DNA from 2 places in the Arthrobacter sp. 10N44_2 genome. Region 2 is predicted to be linked to the other one. Evidence: riboswitches for the same ligand, from Rfam matches in the RefSeq annotation. Region 2 holds a riboswitch; the other holds the start of a gene.
What was found. A riboswitch is a leader RNA that binds a small molecule or an ion and turns the genes downstream of it on or off. The one in region 2 is predicted to bind cyclic di-AMP.
Positions count from the first base shown of each region.

Region 1: linked by a shared signal. The riboswitch ahead of AC1DBX_RS12180 (M23 family metallopeptidase) and the one ahead of AC1DBX_RS06295 (aggregation-promoting factor C-terminal-like domain-containing protein) in region 2 are both predicted to bind cyclic di-AMP.

Region 1 covers NZ_JBFTHT010000010.1:21,438-28,461, forward strand. Annotated here, with positions in the region: gene serC (phosphoserine transaminase) at 1-812, opposite strand, end outside; gene AC1DBX_RS12175 (iron-dependent transcriptional repressor DtxR) at 1,172-1,867, shown strand; cyclic di-AMP (ydaO/yuaA leader) riboswitch at 2,018-2,232, shown strand; gene AC1DBX_RS12180 (M23 family metallopeptidase) at 2,237-3,058, shown strand; cyclic di-AMP (ydaO/yuaA leader) riboswitch at 3,195-3,364, shown strand; gene AC1DBX_RS12185 (NlpC/P60 family protein) at 3,660-4,418, shown strand; gene AC1DBX_RS12190 (HNH endonuclease) at 4,638-5,138, shown strand; gene mobA (molybdenum cofactor guanylyltransferase) at 5,233-5,904, shown strand; gene AC1DBX_RS12200 (DUF6457 domain-containing protein) at 5,926-6,213, shown strand; gene AC1DBX_RS12205 (molybdopterin molybdotransferase MoeA) at 6,210-7,024, shown strand, end outside.
Region 2 covers NZ_JBFTHT010000004.1:57,944-64,967, forward strand. Annotated here, with positions in the region: gene AC1DBX_RS06285 (response regulator transcription factor) at 1-618, shown strand, start outside; gene AC1DBX_RS06290 (sensor histidine kinase) at 640-2,250, shown strand; cyclic di-AMP (ydaO/yuaA leader) riboswitch at 2,434-2,593, shown strand; gene AC1DBX_RS06295 (aggregation-promoting factor C-terminal-like domain-containing protein) at 2,593-3,432, shown strand; gene AC1DBX_RS06300 (bifunctional glycosyltransferase family 2/GtrA family protein) at 3,593-5,026, shown strand; gene AC1DBX_RS06305 (glycosyltransferase family 39 protein) at 5,027-7,024, shown strand, end outside.

The DNA.
Region 1 (7,024 bases), on a different contig from region 2:
CCGCCGTTGGCGTTGAGCCACTGCACCTGGGCGTCCAGGGTCACCAGGGTGGCCAGTGCGGGGGTGTTGTAGGTCTGGTTCAGCCGGGAATTGTCGATCGCCGTCTGGAGGTCAAGGAAGTCGGGAATCCAGCGGTCGCCGGCCTTGATCCGTGCCGCCCGTTCCAGCGCGGCCGGGGAGAACAGGCCCAGCCACAGGCCGCCGTCGGATGCGAAGTTCTTCTGCGGCGCGAAGTAGTACACGTCCGACTCTGCCACGTCCACGTCCAGCCCGCCCGCGGCCGAGGTCGCGTCCACGAGCACCAGCGACCCCTCGTCGGCGCCGGCCACCCGCTGGACGGGGGCGGCTACGCCGGTTGAGGTCTCGTTCTGCGGCCACGCATAGACGTCGACGCCGGCCTCCGCCCGGGCGGTGGGGCGGGTGCCGGGTTCGGCCTTGATGATGGAGGACTCGGCAAGGAACGGCGCCTTGTTGGTGGCGGAGGCGAACTTCGAGCCGAACTCGCCGAAGGACAGGTGCTGCGCTTTGTTCTCCACGAGCCCGAAGCTGGCAATGTCCCAGAACGCGGTAGATCCGCCGACGCCCAGCACGACTTCATAGCCTTCCGGTGCCCGGAAGAATTCGCTGAGGCCGCTGCGCACCGAGCCGACCAGGTTCTTCACGGGTGCCTGGCGGTGCGAGGTCCCCAGCAGCTTCGACGATGCCGCGGCCAGGGCGTCCATCTGTTCAGGCCGGACTTTGGACGGGCCGGCGCCGAACCGTCCGTCCTTGGGCAGGAGGTTGGCGGGGATCGTGATGCTGGTGTCGCTCACAGTGGCTCCAATTTTCGGCTGGTTCGTAGCGTGGCTGGGAGGTGGCGGGCAGGGATGAATACCACGGACACCCCTTTTCATTCTGCCTGTTTTATTCTGCCGGTCTTATTTTGCCTGACAGCTCCCGGCGATACGGAAAGAGGCCTGTCATAGTCCGGTCATTGAGACGCCGGGGACGGCCGGCCGGCTGGGGCTGGGACAATAGCTCCAGGTCGATCGAAAGATTATCCGGAGTAATTCAAAATAGGCTAGGCTGGCATGCGAACGTACGGCGGTTCCCGCCTGGGCGCATCCTGCATGCAGCCCGCACGCGGTACGGTGGGAATGACGCTAGGACTGCGCTCGAGGAGCTGAGCTGAATGACGGATCTGATCGATACCACGGAGATGTATCTTCGGACCATTCTGGAACTTGAAGAAGAAAACATCGTTGCCCTCCGCGCCCGCATCGCCGAACGGCTCCGCCACTCCGGCCCCACTGTGTCCCAGACGATCGGCCGGATGGAGCGCGACGGGCTGGTGGTCGTTTCCGGCGACCGGCACCTTGAACTGACGGAAACCGGACGGAAACGTGCAATCGGTGTCATGCGCAAGCACCGTCTGGCCGAACGCCTCCTCGCGGACGTGATCGGGCTCGACTGGGCCTACGTCCACGAGGAAGCGTGCCGCTGGGAACATGTCATGAGCGAACGCGTCGAGCGAAGAATCTTCGAGATGCTCAACCACCCGACGGTCTCGCCCTACGGAAACCCTATTCCGGGGCTTGCGGATCTTGGCGGCGTGCCCAATGGCGCCCCCGTGGACAGGCCTGTGAACCTGCTGGAGGCCATGGCCGGCTACGGGGTAACTTCCCGGGTTACGGTCAACCGGCTCGCGGAGCCGATCCAGGTGGAGCCGGAGCTTCTGGCCCAGCTCGACGAGGGCGGAATCAGGCCTGGCGCGCTTGTCTCGCTGGAGCGGGTGGGGGAGTACATCTCGGTCCGCGTCCCCGATATCGAAGGTGCCCTGGAGCTGCCGCCGGAGGTTGCCGCGCACGTCTTTGTAACAGTCGCCTGACCAGCCACTACGCGCCGGTCATGGGACGACCCATGAGTTGTCCACAATTGCGGTTACGGATTTATTACCGGGCGGCTTAATCGCCTATAGTTAGTGCCCAGTACCGATACCAAAGCGTTACCTGATCCGAAGCCGAGCCCTGCCAGCGGATCAGTCGCAGAACTACCTCCTGGCAGGGGCGGGGGAACCACTTTCGGCTGCTACTTCGGCAGCCTTGGGGTGAAGTCCGTCAGCGGCAAGCAGCTTCCACCGAAGGATCCCCTGGGGATGCATCTGTGCGTGGCTGCTTGCAACGGCGGACCGGGTCTTTGATCTCTCTGACCCGAATCCGACAGCTAACTTCGCAGGCCATCCAGAGAGGAACCGTTCTTGACCACCCAGACCTCCAGGGGCCGTCGCCGCGCGACCGGTCCCGCTCCGGAGCCGCGTCCCGTCGTCGCACACACGGCCGAACGCCCGCGGGACGTGCACCGGGATGAACGCCGTCGCCGTCGCAGTCCGTTCCGCCAGGTCACGGACTTTGCCGCGGCCAGCGGGGTCGGGCAGAAGGCCGGGATCGCCCTGGCCGCAACTGGTCTGGTTCTGACCGTGACGGTCCCCGTCACGAGCCCGGTGATGGCTTCGAATCCGGGCGGGTCCGGCGCGCTCTCCGCTGCCGTGCAGCCGGATGTCACCGCTGCCGCCGCCGCCAAAGTCGACTTCAACCGCACGGCCGTCACCACGAAGGGCGATCCGGACGGGAAACTCAAGCAGCTGCTGAGCGCCCAGTCTGTGGGCACCATCACCCGCGCGGCATCGGCCGGCACCCTGGGTGCGCCGCTCGACCAGCTGGTCACGGCCTCGCCCTTCGGCTACCGTGTCAGCCCCATTACCGGGGGCGCGGGGGAGTTCCACCGCGGCCAGGATTTCGCCGCCCAGTGCGGCACGGCGGTCCACGCGGCCGCCAGCGGCACCGTGACCTTCAACGGCTGGCATCCCTTCGGCGGGGGGAACCGCGTGGTCATCGATCACGGCAACGGCCTGGAGACCACGTACAACCACCTGTCCTCGGCCTCGGTCAAGGTCGGCCAGAAGGTTTCCCGCGGTGACGTCGTCGCCATGAGCGGAACCACCGGCGCCTCCACGGGCTGCCACCTCCACTTTGAAGTGATGGTCAACGGCGATGTCGTTGACCCGCTCGGCTGGCTCTGAAAAGACGATGGGCTGCTCTCAACTTCCTGTGACACGCCGTGATCTGAATGTGACATTGGATCCGGACTGCTGTAGGGTTTGAAGCACGCCAACTTTTCCGAAGTTGGCGCTCTTGAGTGGATTGCCTAGCTCTGCCACCGCTCAAGGTCCGTTCGCATTACATCGTCTGGCAGGGGCGGGGGAACCAATTTTGGCCTTCGAAAGAAGGCCTTGGGGTTAAGTCGCAAAGCTTCCCAGGAAGCAGCGCGGCCGGGTGACTCCCATCCGAATCCGACAGCTCACCTCGTAGGCATTGGGAGAGGCTACTTTCGTGTCTTCACGCCACAATTCTGCGCGCATGCGCACCGGCGAGGCTCTGTCGAGCCCGCTGGAATCCACATCACGTGCCGCCCTTGCCGGCGCCCGGATTGGATCACGTTCCGCAGGCTCAATCTCTAGCGAGCCCGGACAGCATGCAGTTTCCGCTTTTGGCGCGTCTTCGCAGTACACCCTTCGCTAAGTAACCCATTTCGGGGCGATCCGGCGTACCCCCAAGATGCCGGAGCGTCCTCAGTCCGCGCCCGAAAGCGCGCGGTCCAAGGATCACGAAAGAGAGAACTTAATGACTACTCGTGCAAACGTTGCACGGCACCGCGCCGAGGTCACCAAGACCAACTCGCTGGCTGTTATTGCTAAGGCTGTCGGCGACAACGCCGGCGGCGTGGGCCGTCAGGCTGCGGTCATCGCCGCAGCTTCCGGTCTGGTCCTGACCAGCGGAATCGCAGCCAACGCTGCTGAAACCAATGTTCAGCGCGAATCCACCTCCGCTTCGGCCCTGGAAGTCCAGTCCGCAGCTCCGGCCACCATCTCGGCCGCTTCCACCATCGCGATCTCCTACGAGAAGCCCGCCGTGACCACCACGCCGGCTCCCGTCGTCGAGGCTCCCAAGCCCGTCGTCAAGGTCCAGGACGCCACGGCCACCCGCGCCGGCGGCACCGAGCTTGGCGTTAGCGGCGGCGTCGCTGCCCAGGCCCCCGCCGGCATCGGAAGCGGCGCAGGCGCGACCATCGCCGCCGCTGCCTACGCACAGATCGGCGTGGCGCAGGACTGCACCGCCCTCGCCACCAACGCCCTGGCCGCGGCAGGCATCCACTACCACGGCTGGCCGGCAGGTTACCTGTCCCTGGGCCGCACCGTGAGCGCCGCCGAGGCACGCCCGGGCGACCTCGCTTACTACCAGAACGGCGGCGTGGGCATGGCTCACATCGCGGTCTACGTCGGCAACGGCATGGCAGTGCACGGCGGCTGGAACGGCGGCACCACCGCGCTGTACAGCGTCAACGTCGGCTCCGGCCCGGTCTTCATCCGCGTCGGCGCCTAAGCACGAACCCCAGCATTCCAAAAGACCCCCGCCTGCAGGCGGGGGTCTTTTGCGTTGCCGCGCAGTGAACTTTCCGCGCCGGGGACCGCGCCGGTGAAAAAATATTCGGTGATCCGGCACTTGAGTGTTTACTCTTGTGTTGTCGATCCATAGCCCGACCATGCAGAGGGCAGCCGGCCCTCGTGCCGCTGGCGGGTGCGGCCGTGAAGAGGTATGCGGATGCGCACTCTCGTTCTGAATGCTGGATATGAACCGCTGGCGGTCATCACCTTCCGCCGGGCGCTCGTCCTTGTCCTGACCGGAAAGGCCAGCGTGGTGGCCGAAGGGGACGACCCCGTGGTCGGCCCCCAGGACATTTTGGGCCGCCCGTCCGTGATCCTGCTGAACCGCTACATCCGGCCCAGGTACAACACGATGACTGCGGTGAGCCGCCGCGGCGTGCTGCGCCGGGATGCCCACCGCTGCGCGTACTGCGGCAAGGCTGCCCACACCATCGACCACATCCAGCCCAAATCGCGGGGCGGGGCCGACTCCTGGGAGAATCTGGTGGCGGCGTGCCTGCGGTGCAACAACGCCAAGAGCGACCATACGCCGGCGGAGATGGGCTGGAAGATCGGTTTTGTTCCGGGCCCGCCAAAGGGTGCCATCTGGCAGATCAAGGAACTCGAGAAGCCGACGCCGGCCTGGGATCCGTTCCTGCTGCCTGAATCGGCTGCCTGATCTGCCCCCTTGCTGATTGATCAGCCGGTGAAGACGCTGCCGGCGCACGTGACGGCTTGTTCGGTGGCCGCTGGCGCCGCGCTAGGCTGAAACGATGGAGTTCGATGCCATCATTCTCGCCGGGGGGCGGTCCTCACGCCTCGGCGGCGTGCCCAAATCCGGGCTGGTCTACGACGGCGCCACCCTCCTGGAGCGGTCACTGCGGGCCGCCGGCGCGGCGGGGCGCACCGTCGTCGTCGGCCCCGATCCCGGGGGCCTGCCCGGCGGCGTCCTGACCTGCCGGGAAGAGCCGCCCTTCGCGGGTCCGGCCGCAGCCATCGCGGCGGGGCTGGCCGCCCTGGCCGCCGATCACGCGAGCCGGCACGCAGCAGCCGCGCCCTATACCCTCGTCCTGGCGTGTGACATGCCCCGGTCGGCCGGCGCGGTCCGTGCCCTGGCCGAGGCGCTGGCCACGTCCGGTGCAGGCACGCCGGAAAGGGACGCGGCCGACGGCGTCATGGCCGTCTCGGCCGACGGCCGGAAACAGCCGCTCGCGGGCTTTTATGGCACGGCCGTGCTACAACGTTCTGTCGCGGACGCCGCGTCCCGGGACCGGCTGGAAAACGCGTCGGTGTTCGCCCTTCTTGCTAGGCTGGACGTGCGGGAAGTTCGCGTTCCCCCGGGTTCCACGGATGACGTCGACACCTGGGATGACGCGTTCGCACTGGGGGTATCCGGCAGGATTCCCGACGGCGGTCCGGGCTCCGGCCCGGCTCTGCACAGCTGAACTCGACCATGGAGGCAAACGGTGAAAAGCCAGGACGAAACACTGGAAGACTGGTGCCGTGCCCTGCTCCAGGCCCTGGAGCTGGACGAAGTTGAGATTGACGTGAATGAGGTCCTCGCCCTGGCCGGCGTGGCCGCCCATTCCGTGGTGCGCCCGGCGGCACCGCTGACCACATTCATTGCCGGCTTTGCGGCCGGCCTGGCCTCAGGCTCCGGGCAGGCCACGGACTCCGTGTCCATGGAGTCCGCGATGGCCGTGGCCCGCCAGCTCGCCAAGGACTACGCAGCCGCCGAAACTTCCGGGGCATGACGGCTGCGGCCCCGGACGGCAACGGCCCCACCACCGCCGCAGGTGGAGATGGCGTCAGAGATGGCGGTGAAGATGGCGTCAACGATACCGGCGGAAATGGCGTCGGAACTGGCGGTGGAGAGGCTCCCGTAGACGGCCCTGGTGGCCCTCACATCGCGGCGCACCAGGATGCAGCGGGCGAAGACACTGCGGACCAGGATGGAGCGGACGAGGAGGCAGGGGACCAGGGCGCCGCGGGCCAGGAAGCCGCGGACCAGGACGCAGCGGACGAGGACACTGCCGCGGAGCCGCACAGGCACCTGGCCCACACGTGGCAGGAGGCCCGGCAACTCGCGTTCGAGTGCGCCGTTCCCATCCCGGCCGCCCCTGTTCCGCTGCGGCAGGCGCTCGGCCGGACGCTCGCGGCGGACGTCGTTGCCCGGCAGGACATGCCCCATTACGCTTCCTCTGCCATGGACGGCTGGGCCGTCAACGGCAGCGGCCCCTGGATCCTGGCCGAACCCGGCCAGCGTCTGGCACCACATCAGGCCAGCCCGATTGCCACCGGCGGCCTCATCCCGCCCGGGGCCAAGGCCGTGTTGCGCAGCGAAAGCGGCATCATCGACGTCGACGAGGACGGCCTGCCCGTCCTGAAGCTGGGCGGCACCGCGAAGCCGGGAGACCCGCGCAACGGCGACCACATCAGGAAGGCCGGGGAGGAAGCCGCCGCCGGGGACGTACTGATCAAGCGCGGCACGGTCCTGAACCCGGCCCATCTGGCCCTCGCCGCGCTGGCCGGAAGTGACACCCTTCCCGTGCTCGGCAAGGCCGT
Region 2 (7,024 bases):
CGGATGGCCGGCTGGTCTGTGGCCGTAGCCGAGGACGGGCCCGGAGCCGTCCGGCTAGCCAAGGAGTTCCGCCCCGACGTGCTGGTGCTGGACGTGATGTTGCCCGGGTTCGACGGCGTCGAACTGCTGAACAGGATCCGCGCGTTCGCGCCGGAGGTGCCGGCGCTGTTCCTCACCGCCAAGGATGCCGTCCAGGACCGCATCACCGGACTGGCGGCCGGCGGCGACGACTATGTCACCAAGCCGTTCAGCATGGAAGAGGTGCTGCTGCGCCTGCACCGGCTGGTCCAGCGCTCCGGAGTGGCTGCCATGGACACCGCCGAACTCGTAGTGGGAGACCTCGTGCTCAACGTCGACACCCGCGAAGTCACCCGGGCCGGTGAGGAAATGCACCTGACCGCCACGCAGTTCGAGCTGCTGCGCTACCTCATGGAAAACCCGAAGCGGGTCATCAGCAAGGCCCAGATCCTGGACCGTGTCTGGGACTACGACTTCGGCGGCCAGGCGAACATCGTGGAACTGTACATTTCCTACCTCCGCAAGAAGGTCGACGCCAACCACGCTCCGATGATCCACACGGTGCGCGGAGCCGGGTACGTCCTGAAACCGGCGGACTGATCCGTGCCCTCACTTTCCGGCATGACCCGCGTCCCCGGACGCGACTGGCGCAACCCGTCGACGTGGCATTTGCGCACCCGGCTGGTCCTGGTCGCCATGGCGCTGCTCGTGGCCATCTGCGGCGCTGTGGGCTTGTTCAGCTACGCCTCCATGGACCTCTTCCTCACCCGGCAGCTCGACACCCAGCTGGACCAGGCCTCGCACCGTTCGAGCGAGTTCGGCCGGCCCTCCTCCGACGATTCGGGCAGGCGCCCCGACCCCCTCGAAGCCCGGGGACAGGGCGTCGGGACGCTTAACGCACGGATAGTGGACGGCGAAGTCAGCAGGGCCGGGTTCCTGGCCGGGGACGGCGCGGTCAAGAGCCTCTCCCCCGCCGACAACAAGGTTCTCCTGGCCCTCACCCCGAGCGGCGTGTCCGTGGACCGCAGCCTTTCGGCCGGCGCCTACCGGCTCACGGCGGCGCGAACACCGTACGGTGACGTGATTGTGACCGGACTCCCGCTGGCAGAAAAACAAAGCACCCTGGCCTCCCTGGTCTGGACCATGGTGGTGGTGTCCGCAGGCGGGCTCGTGCTGATCGGGCTCGCCGGCACGGCCCTGATCCGGCGGACCATGAAGCCGCTGGAACAGCTCTCCGAGGTTGCCACTAAGGTCTCCCGTCTCCCGCTGGACGCCGGCGAGGTGGCGCTCGGGGTCCGCGTCCCGACGTCGGCGGCCCATCCCGGAACGGAAGTGGGCAGCGTGGGCTACGCGCTGAACAAGATGCTGGACAACGTCTCCAACGCTCTCGAGGCGCGGCAGGAGAGCGAGATGAAGGTCCGGCAGTTCGTCGCCGACGCCTCGCACGAACTCCGCACCCCGCTGACGGCCATCCGCGGCTACACGGAGCTGATGCGGATGACCGAGCATTTCACCCCCGACGGCGAGAGGTCCCTCGCCCGTGTGCAAAGCCAGTCCGAGCGGATGACCACGCTCGTGGAGGACCTGCTGCTGCTGGCGCGCCTGGACGAGGGACAGCCGCTCAAAATCTCCGACGTCGACCTCACCCAACTGGCCATCGAGACGGTCAGCGATGAGAAAGTCATGGCCCCGGACCGCATCTGGCAGCTGGAACTTCCGGACGAGCCCGTGGTGGTGCGCGGTGATGCGACCCAGCTTCACCAGGTCCTCGCCAACCTGCTGTCCAATGCGCGCAAGCACACGGAACCCGGGACCAAGGTGGTCACGGGCGTCATGCGCTCGGCTGACGGCAGTGCCGTGGTCACCGTGACAGACAATGGCAGCGGCATCGCCCCGGAATTTATCGGCCGGGTCTTCGCCCGCTTCACCCGGGCCGACGCCTCGCGCACCAATCCGGCGTCGAACCCCGCAGCCGTCCCCGCCGATTCTGCCGTCGCGACGGCCAGGGTCGGGTCCGGGGCTCCCGCACGCTCGTCCTCCGGCGCCGTTTCCGGCAGCCGCGGAGGTCACGGCACGGCGACCGCCGCGCCGACGTCCGAGGGCACCAGCGGGTTGGGCCTGTCCATTGTCCAGTCGATCGTGGAGGCCCACGGAGGAACAGTCGAGGTCACGTCCCGGCCGGGCCGCACGGAGTTCGCCGTGCGGCTGCCCGCCTCGCCGCCGCCGGCGTAACCGGAACGGCCGCCGCCGGCGCAAACGACCCGGACGGTCGACCGGCGAGCCCGGCGCAACCCGACACCCCGGCACTGTGACTCCTGTTACCAAAATGTGACTTAAGCGGCCGGGTCCTGTAGCGTCGTTAGCGTGCGCCGCCATCGGTGCCGCATATCCGGACGGACGCCAAACTCTGCCGCTTCCCGGATTCCGCTGGACCAGGCAGAGGCGGGGGACCCAGAGTTCCCGGGCAATCTGCTTTCATGCGCCCTCGGGGTGAAGCCGACACGTGATGTTCCGTGCGGCCGGATGACCTCATCCGAACCCGACAGCTAACTCCGCCGGCGTTGAGAGGCCACCATGACTGAATTCCAGGTACAAACACGCCCTGACGGCGGTTCGCATTCCCGCTCAGTTGGCGCCGCCAAGTCGCGCCACCGCGCCGAACCGGTCAAGCAGGCATCCGCCCTGTCGAGGTTCGCCGCCGGGCTCGGTGTAACCGGCCGCCGTGCCGCCGTCGTCACCGCCGCTTGCGCGCTGCTGCTGGGTGGCGGCGCCGCCAGCCAGGCGGCAGAGCCGGGCGCCCACACGGCGAATGTTGCGAGCCAGACGGCCACGATCGCCGACCCGCTGGCCAAGCTCAACTTCGAGCGGGTCCAGGTGGCTGGGCCGACCGCTCCAGCGGAAAAGAACGTGGCTCCCCAGATCTCGGAGGTTAAGGCAGCCGAAGCGCTGATCCACGCCCCCGCTGCTGCCGCGCCGGCAGCCGCGGCAGCACCCGCTCCGGCCCCCGCGGCAGCCCCTGCACCTGCTCCGGTTCCCGCGGCAGCTCCCGCTCCGGCAGCCGCTCCGGTCCCCGCAGCCGCTCCGGCCCCCGCGCCGGTCGCAGTCGACGACCCCGCCGGCGCGCAGGCCTACGCCGCGTCCCAGCTGGGAAGCTATGGCTGGGCACCCGGCCAGATGCAGTGCCTGCACAAGCTGTGGACCAAGGAATCCGACTGGAAGACCACCGCCACGAACGCCAGCAGCGGCGCCTACGGCGTGGTCCAGTCCCTGCCCGCCTCGAAGATGGCGAGCGCCGGCGCCGATTACATGACCAACTACCGGACCCAGATCAACTGGGGCCTGAACTACGTCAAGTCGCGCTACGGTTCCCCCTGCGGCGCCCTGAACTTCCACTACGCACACAACTGGTACTAAACCGGCACTAGCCGCCCCCGCCCTGGAGGCCCCGGATCCGCATGGATCCGGGGCCTCTTTGCGTCTCCACGGCCGGACCGGCCCCGGCGGCCCGGACTTCCACAGCCCCCGCACAGCTTGACCCTAAAGCCCTCATATGGGCCGCCGGGAAAGTTGAGCCATGACATTCACAGACCAGGCCACAGGAACCCTGCCCCGCTCCACGGCGACGCCGGCCGGCCCGGCGGCCCCAGGGGCACCCTCGGGGCTTGCACTGGCCGACGCACCCGTCCCGGGCCCGATCGCCGGGGCCCTGACCGGCCCCGGCGGCCGGCGCACGGCCATTGATACGCGCGCCAGCACGCCCCTGCTGGACGTCACCATCCCGGTCTTTAACGAGGAACGGGACCTCGAGGCCTGCCTGCGCCGGCTCCACGCGTACCTGCTCGGCGCCTTCCCGCATTCCTTCCGGATCACCGTGGCGGACAACGCCAGCACCGACGGAACGCTCAAGGCCGCGGAACGGGTAGCCCGCGAGCTGCGCGAAGTGACGGTGGTCCATATGGCAGAAAAGGGCCGCGGAAACGCACTCCGCAAGGTGTGGCTGGCCTCGCCGTCGCCGGTCCTGGCGTACATGGATGTGGATCTTTCCACTGATCTGGCGGCCCTCGGCCCGCTCCTTGCCCCGCTCATTTCCGGGCACTCCGACCTGGCGATCGGGACACGGCTGACCCGCAACTCCCGCGTGGTCCGCGGACCCAAACGGGAATTCATCTCGCGCAGCTACAACTTCCTGCTCCAGGCCCTCATGGGCGCCCACTTCAGTGACGCGCAGTGCGGCTTCAAGGCGATCCGGGCGGACGTGGCCCGGCAACTGCTTCCCCACACGCTGGACAACGCCTGGTTCTTCGACACCGAGCTGCTGGTTCTGGCAGAAAAGTGCGGCCTGCGCGTCCACGAAGTCCCGGTGGACTGGACCGACGACCCGGATTCCAGCGTGGACATCGTCCAGACGGCCCTCGCGGACTTGCGCGGCATGGCACGGTTGAGCCGGGACCTGGTCTCGGGCCGGATCCCGGTTCCCGACCTGCGCGCGGCCCTGGCCCGCGGACCGCTGCCGGCCGCCTCGCGGGCACAGGAACAAAGCCCCGGCGGAAGCCTCTTCGGACAGCTCGTCCGCTTCGGCAGCATCGGGGTGGCCTCCACCCTGGCCTACCTGGCGATTTTCCTGCTCTGCCGCGGGTTCATGGACCCGCAGCTGGCAAACTTCCTCGCCTTGCTCACCACCGCCGTGGCCAACACTGCGGCCAACCGGCGCTTCACGTTCGGCATCCAGGGCGGCAGCCAGGCGGCTCGCCACCATTTTGAGGGGCTGCTGGTCTTCGGCATCGGGCTGGCCCTGACCTCGGGCGCACTCGCCCTCGTTCACGCCGCGTCGGGAGCGGCCCCGGACCGCTGGCTTGAACTGCTCACGGTCACCGCCGCCAACCTGGCCGCCACGGCCGTGAAGTTCCTGCTCTTCCGGTTGGTGGTCTTCCGCCACAGGCCCGCCGCTGCCGTTCCGGCGCCCGGTGCCCCCGATCATTCCCTCCCCCGCACAGAAAAGGCCAAGTAAATGACGGCAACCATCAGCCCCACCGCCGGAGCCCAGGGCGGTTCCCCGGTCGGCAGGCCGCCGGCCGCCGAGGAACAGCCACACCCGGTTCCCGGAGACGGCGGGACGGCGCCCCATCTGCCCGCGTCCCCGGCGCCGGCCGCCCAAAGCCGCCGGGACCGGCTGCTGTTCGGACCGCAGCCCCGCTGGGTGCGGCCCTCGGCAGCGCTGCTCCTGGTGGTCACCGCGGCGTTGTACCTGTGGAATCTGGAGGCCACCGGCTACGCCAACTCCTTCTATGCCGCGGCGATCCAGGCCGGGACCAAGGACTGGACCGCGCTGCTCTTCGGTTCCCTCGACGCCGGCAATGCCATCACGGTGGACAAGCCCCCGGCCGCACTCTGGATTCCCGCCCTCGCGGGACGGATCTTTGGTTTCTCGGCCCTGAGCATGCTCATTCCCCAGGCGCTCATGGGAGTGGCCGCCGTCGGGCTTCTCCACCTGACCATCAAGCGGGTGTCCGGGCCGGCCGCGGGCCTGCTCTCCGGCGGCGCCCTGGCGCTGACCCCGGTGGCCGCCCTCATGTTCCGGTTCAACAACCCGGACGCGATGCTCACCCTGTGCCTGGTACTGGCGGCCTACCTCACCACCCGCGCCATCGAGAAGGCCGGCTGGAAGTGGCTCGCCGCGGCCGGCGCGGTCATCGGCCTGGCGTTCCTGAGCAAGATGCTGCAGGGCTTCCTGATCGTTCCCGGGCTGGCCCTGGCCTACCTGTGGGCGGCGCCCACCACCCTCGGCCGCCGGCTCCTGCACCTGCTGGCGGCCGCCGCCGGGATCGCCGTCGTGGCCGGCAGCTACGTTGTGCTGTTCCAGCTGACGCCGGCCTCGGTCCGGCCGTACATGGCGGGGTCTGAGACCAACAGCTTCCTGGAACTGACGTTCGGCTACAACGGCCTGGGCCGGATCACCGGGTCAGGCGGGGGCATGCCCGGCGGAGGAAACCTGGGAGGCAACGCCGGCGGCCCGGGCGGCAACGGAAACGTCGGCTTCGGCGGCGCGGCCGGGATCACCCGGATGTTCGGGACCAGCTTCGGCGGCGAGGTGTCCTGGCTGCTGCCGGCGGCCCTGATCCTGCTGGCCGCCGGGCTGTGGTTCACCCGGCGCGAGGCCAGGACCTCAAAAACCCGTGCGGCGCTCCTGCTGTGGGGCGGCTGGCTGGTCATCACTGCGGGGATCTTCAGCTTCATGAGCGGCACCGTACATCCGTACTACGCCGTGGCGCTGGCCCCCGCCATCGCGGCGCTGGCCGGCATCGGTTCCCTGGAACTGTGGCGGGGCCGGGCCTACTGGCCCGCCCGGGTTGTCCTGGCCGTGACGGTGCTGGCCACCTCGGTCTGGTCGGCTGTGCTCTTGGGCCGCGACCCGTCCTGGCTTCCCGGGCTCCGGGTGATCATCGTGGTCCTGGGCGTGCTCGCCGCCGCGGCCCTGCTCCTGCGGGCGGACGGCATGGCGGCTCTCCCGGCGCGGTTCCGCAAGGCCGCCACGGCCGGCGTCGTGATCCTCTGCCTGCTTGCCGGCGGGCTCGGAAGCACCGCGTGGACACTGGCGACCGTCGCCCAGCCGCATTCCGGTTCGATCCCCACGTCGGGCCCCACCGCGTCCGCGATGGGCGGCGGCTTCGGGGCGGCAGGCAGGGCCGGCACTGCCGGCGCGGGCAGTGCCGGCAGTGACGGCATGGGCGGCGGCCCCGGCGGGGAAACGTCCTCGGCGGAGTTGACCGCGCTGCTGAAGTCCTCCGGCGCCAAGTGGTCCGCGATTGTCTCCGGCGCCACCCAGGCCGCGAGCCTGGAACTCGCCACCGGCACCAGCGTGATCGCGCTCGGCGGCTGGAACGGCGGCGACCCCTACCCGACGCTCGCACAGTTCCAGGCGATGGTGGACCGCGGCGAGATCGGCTACTTCATTTCCGGCGGCATGGGCGGCATGGGCGGGGGCCGCGGAGGCAACTCCGAGGTCGCC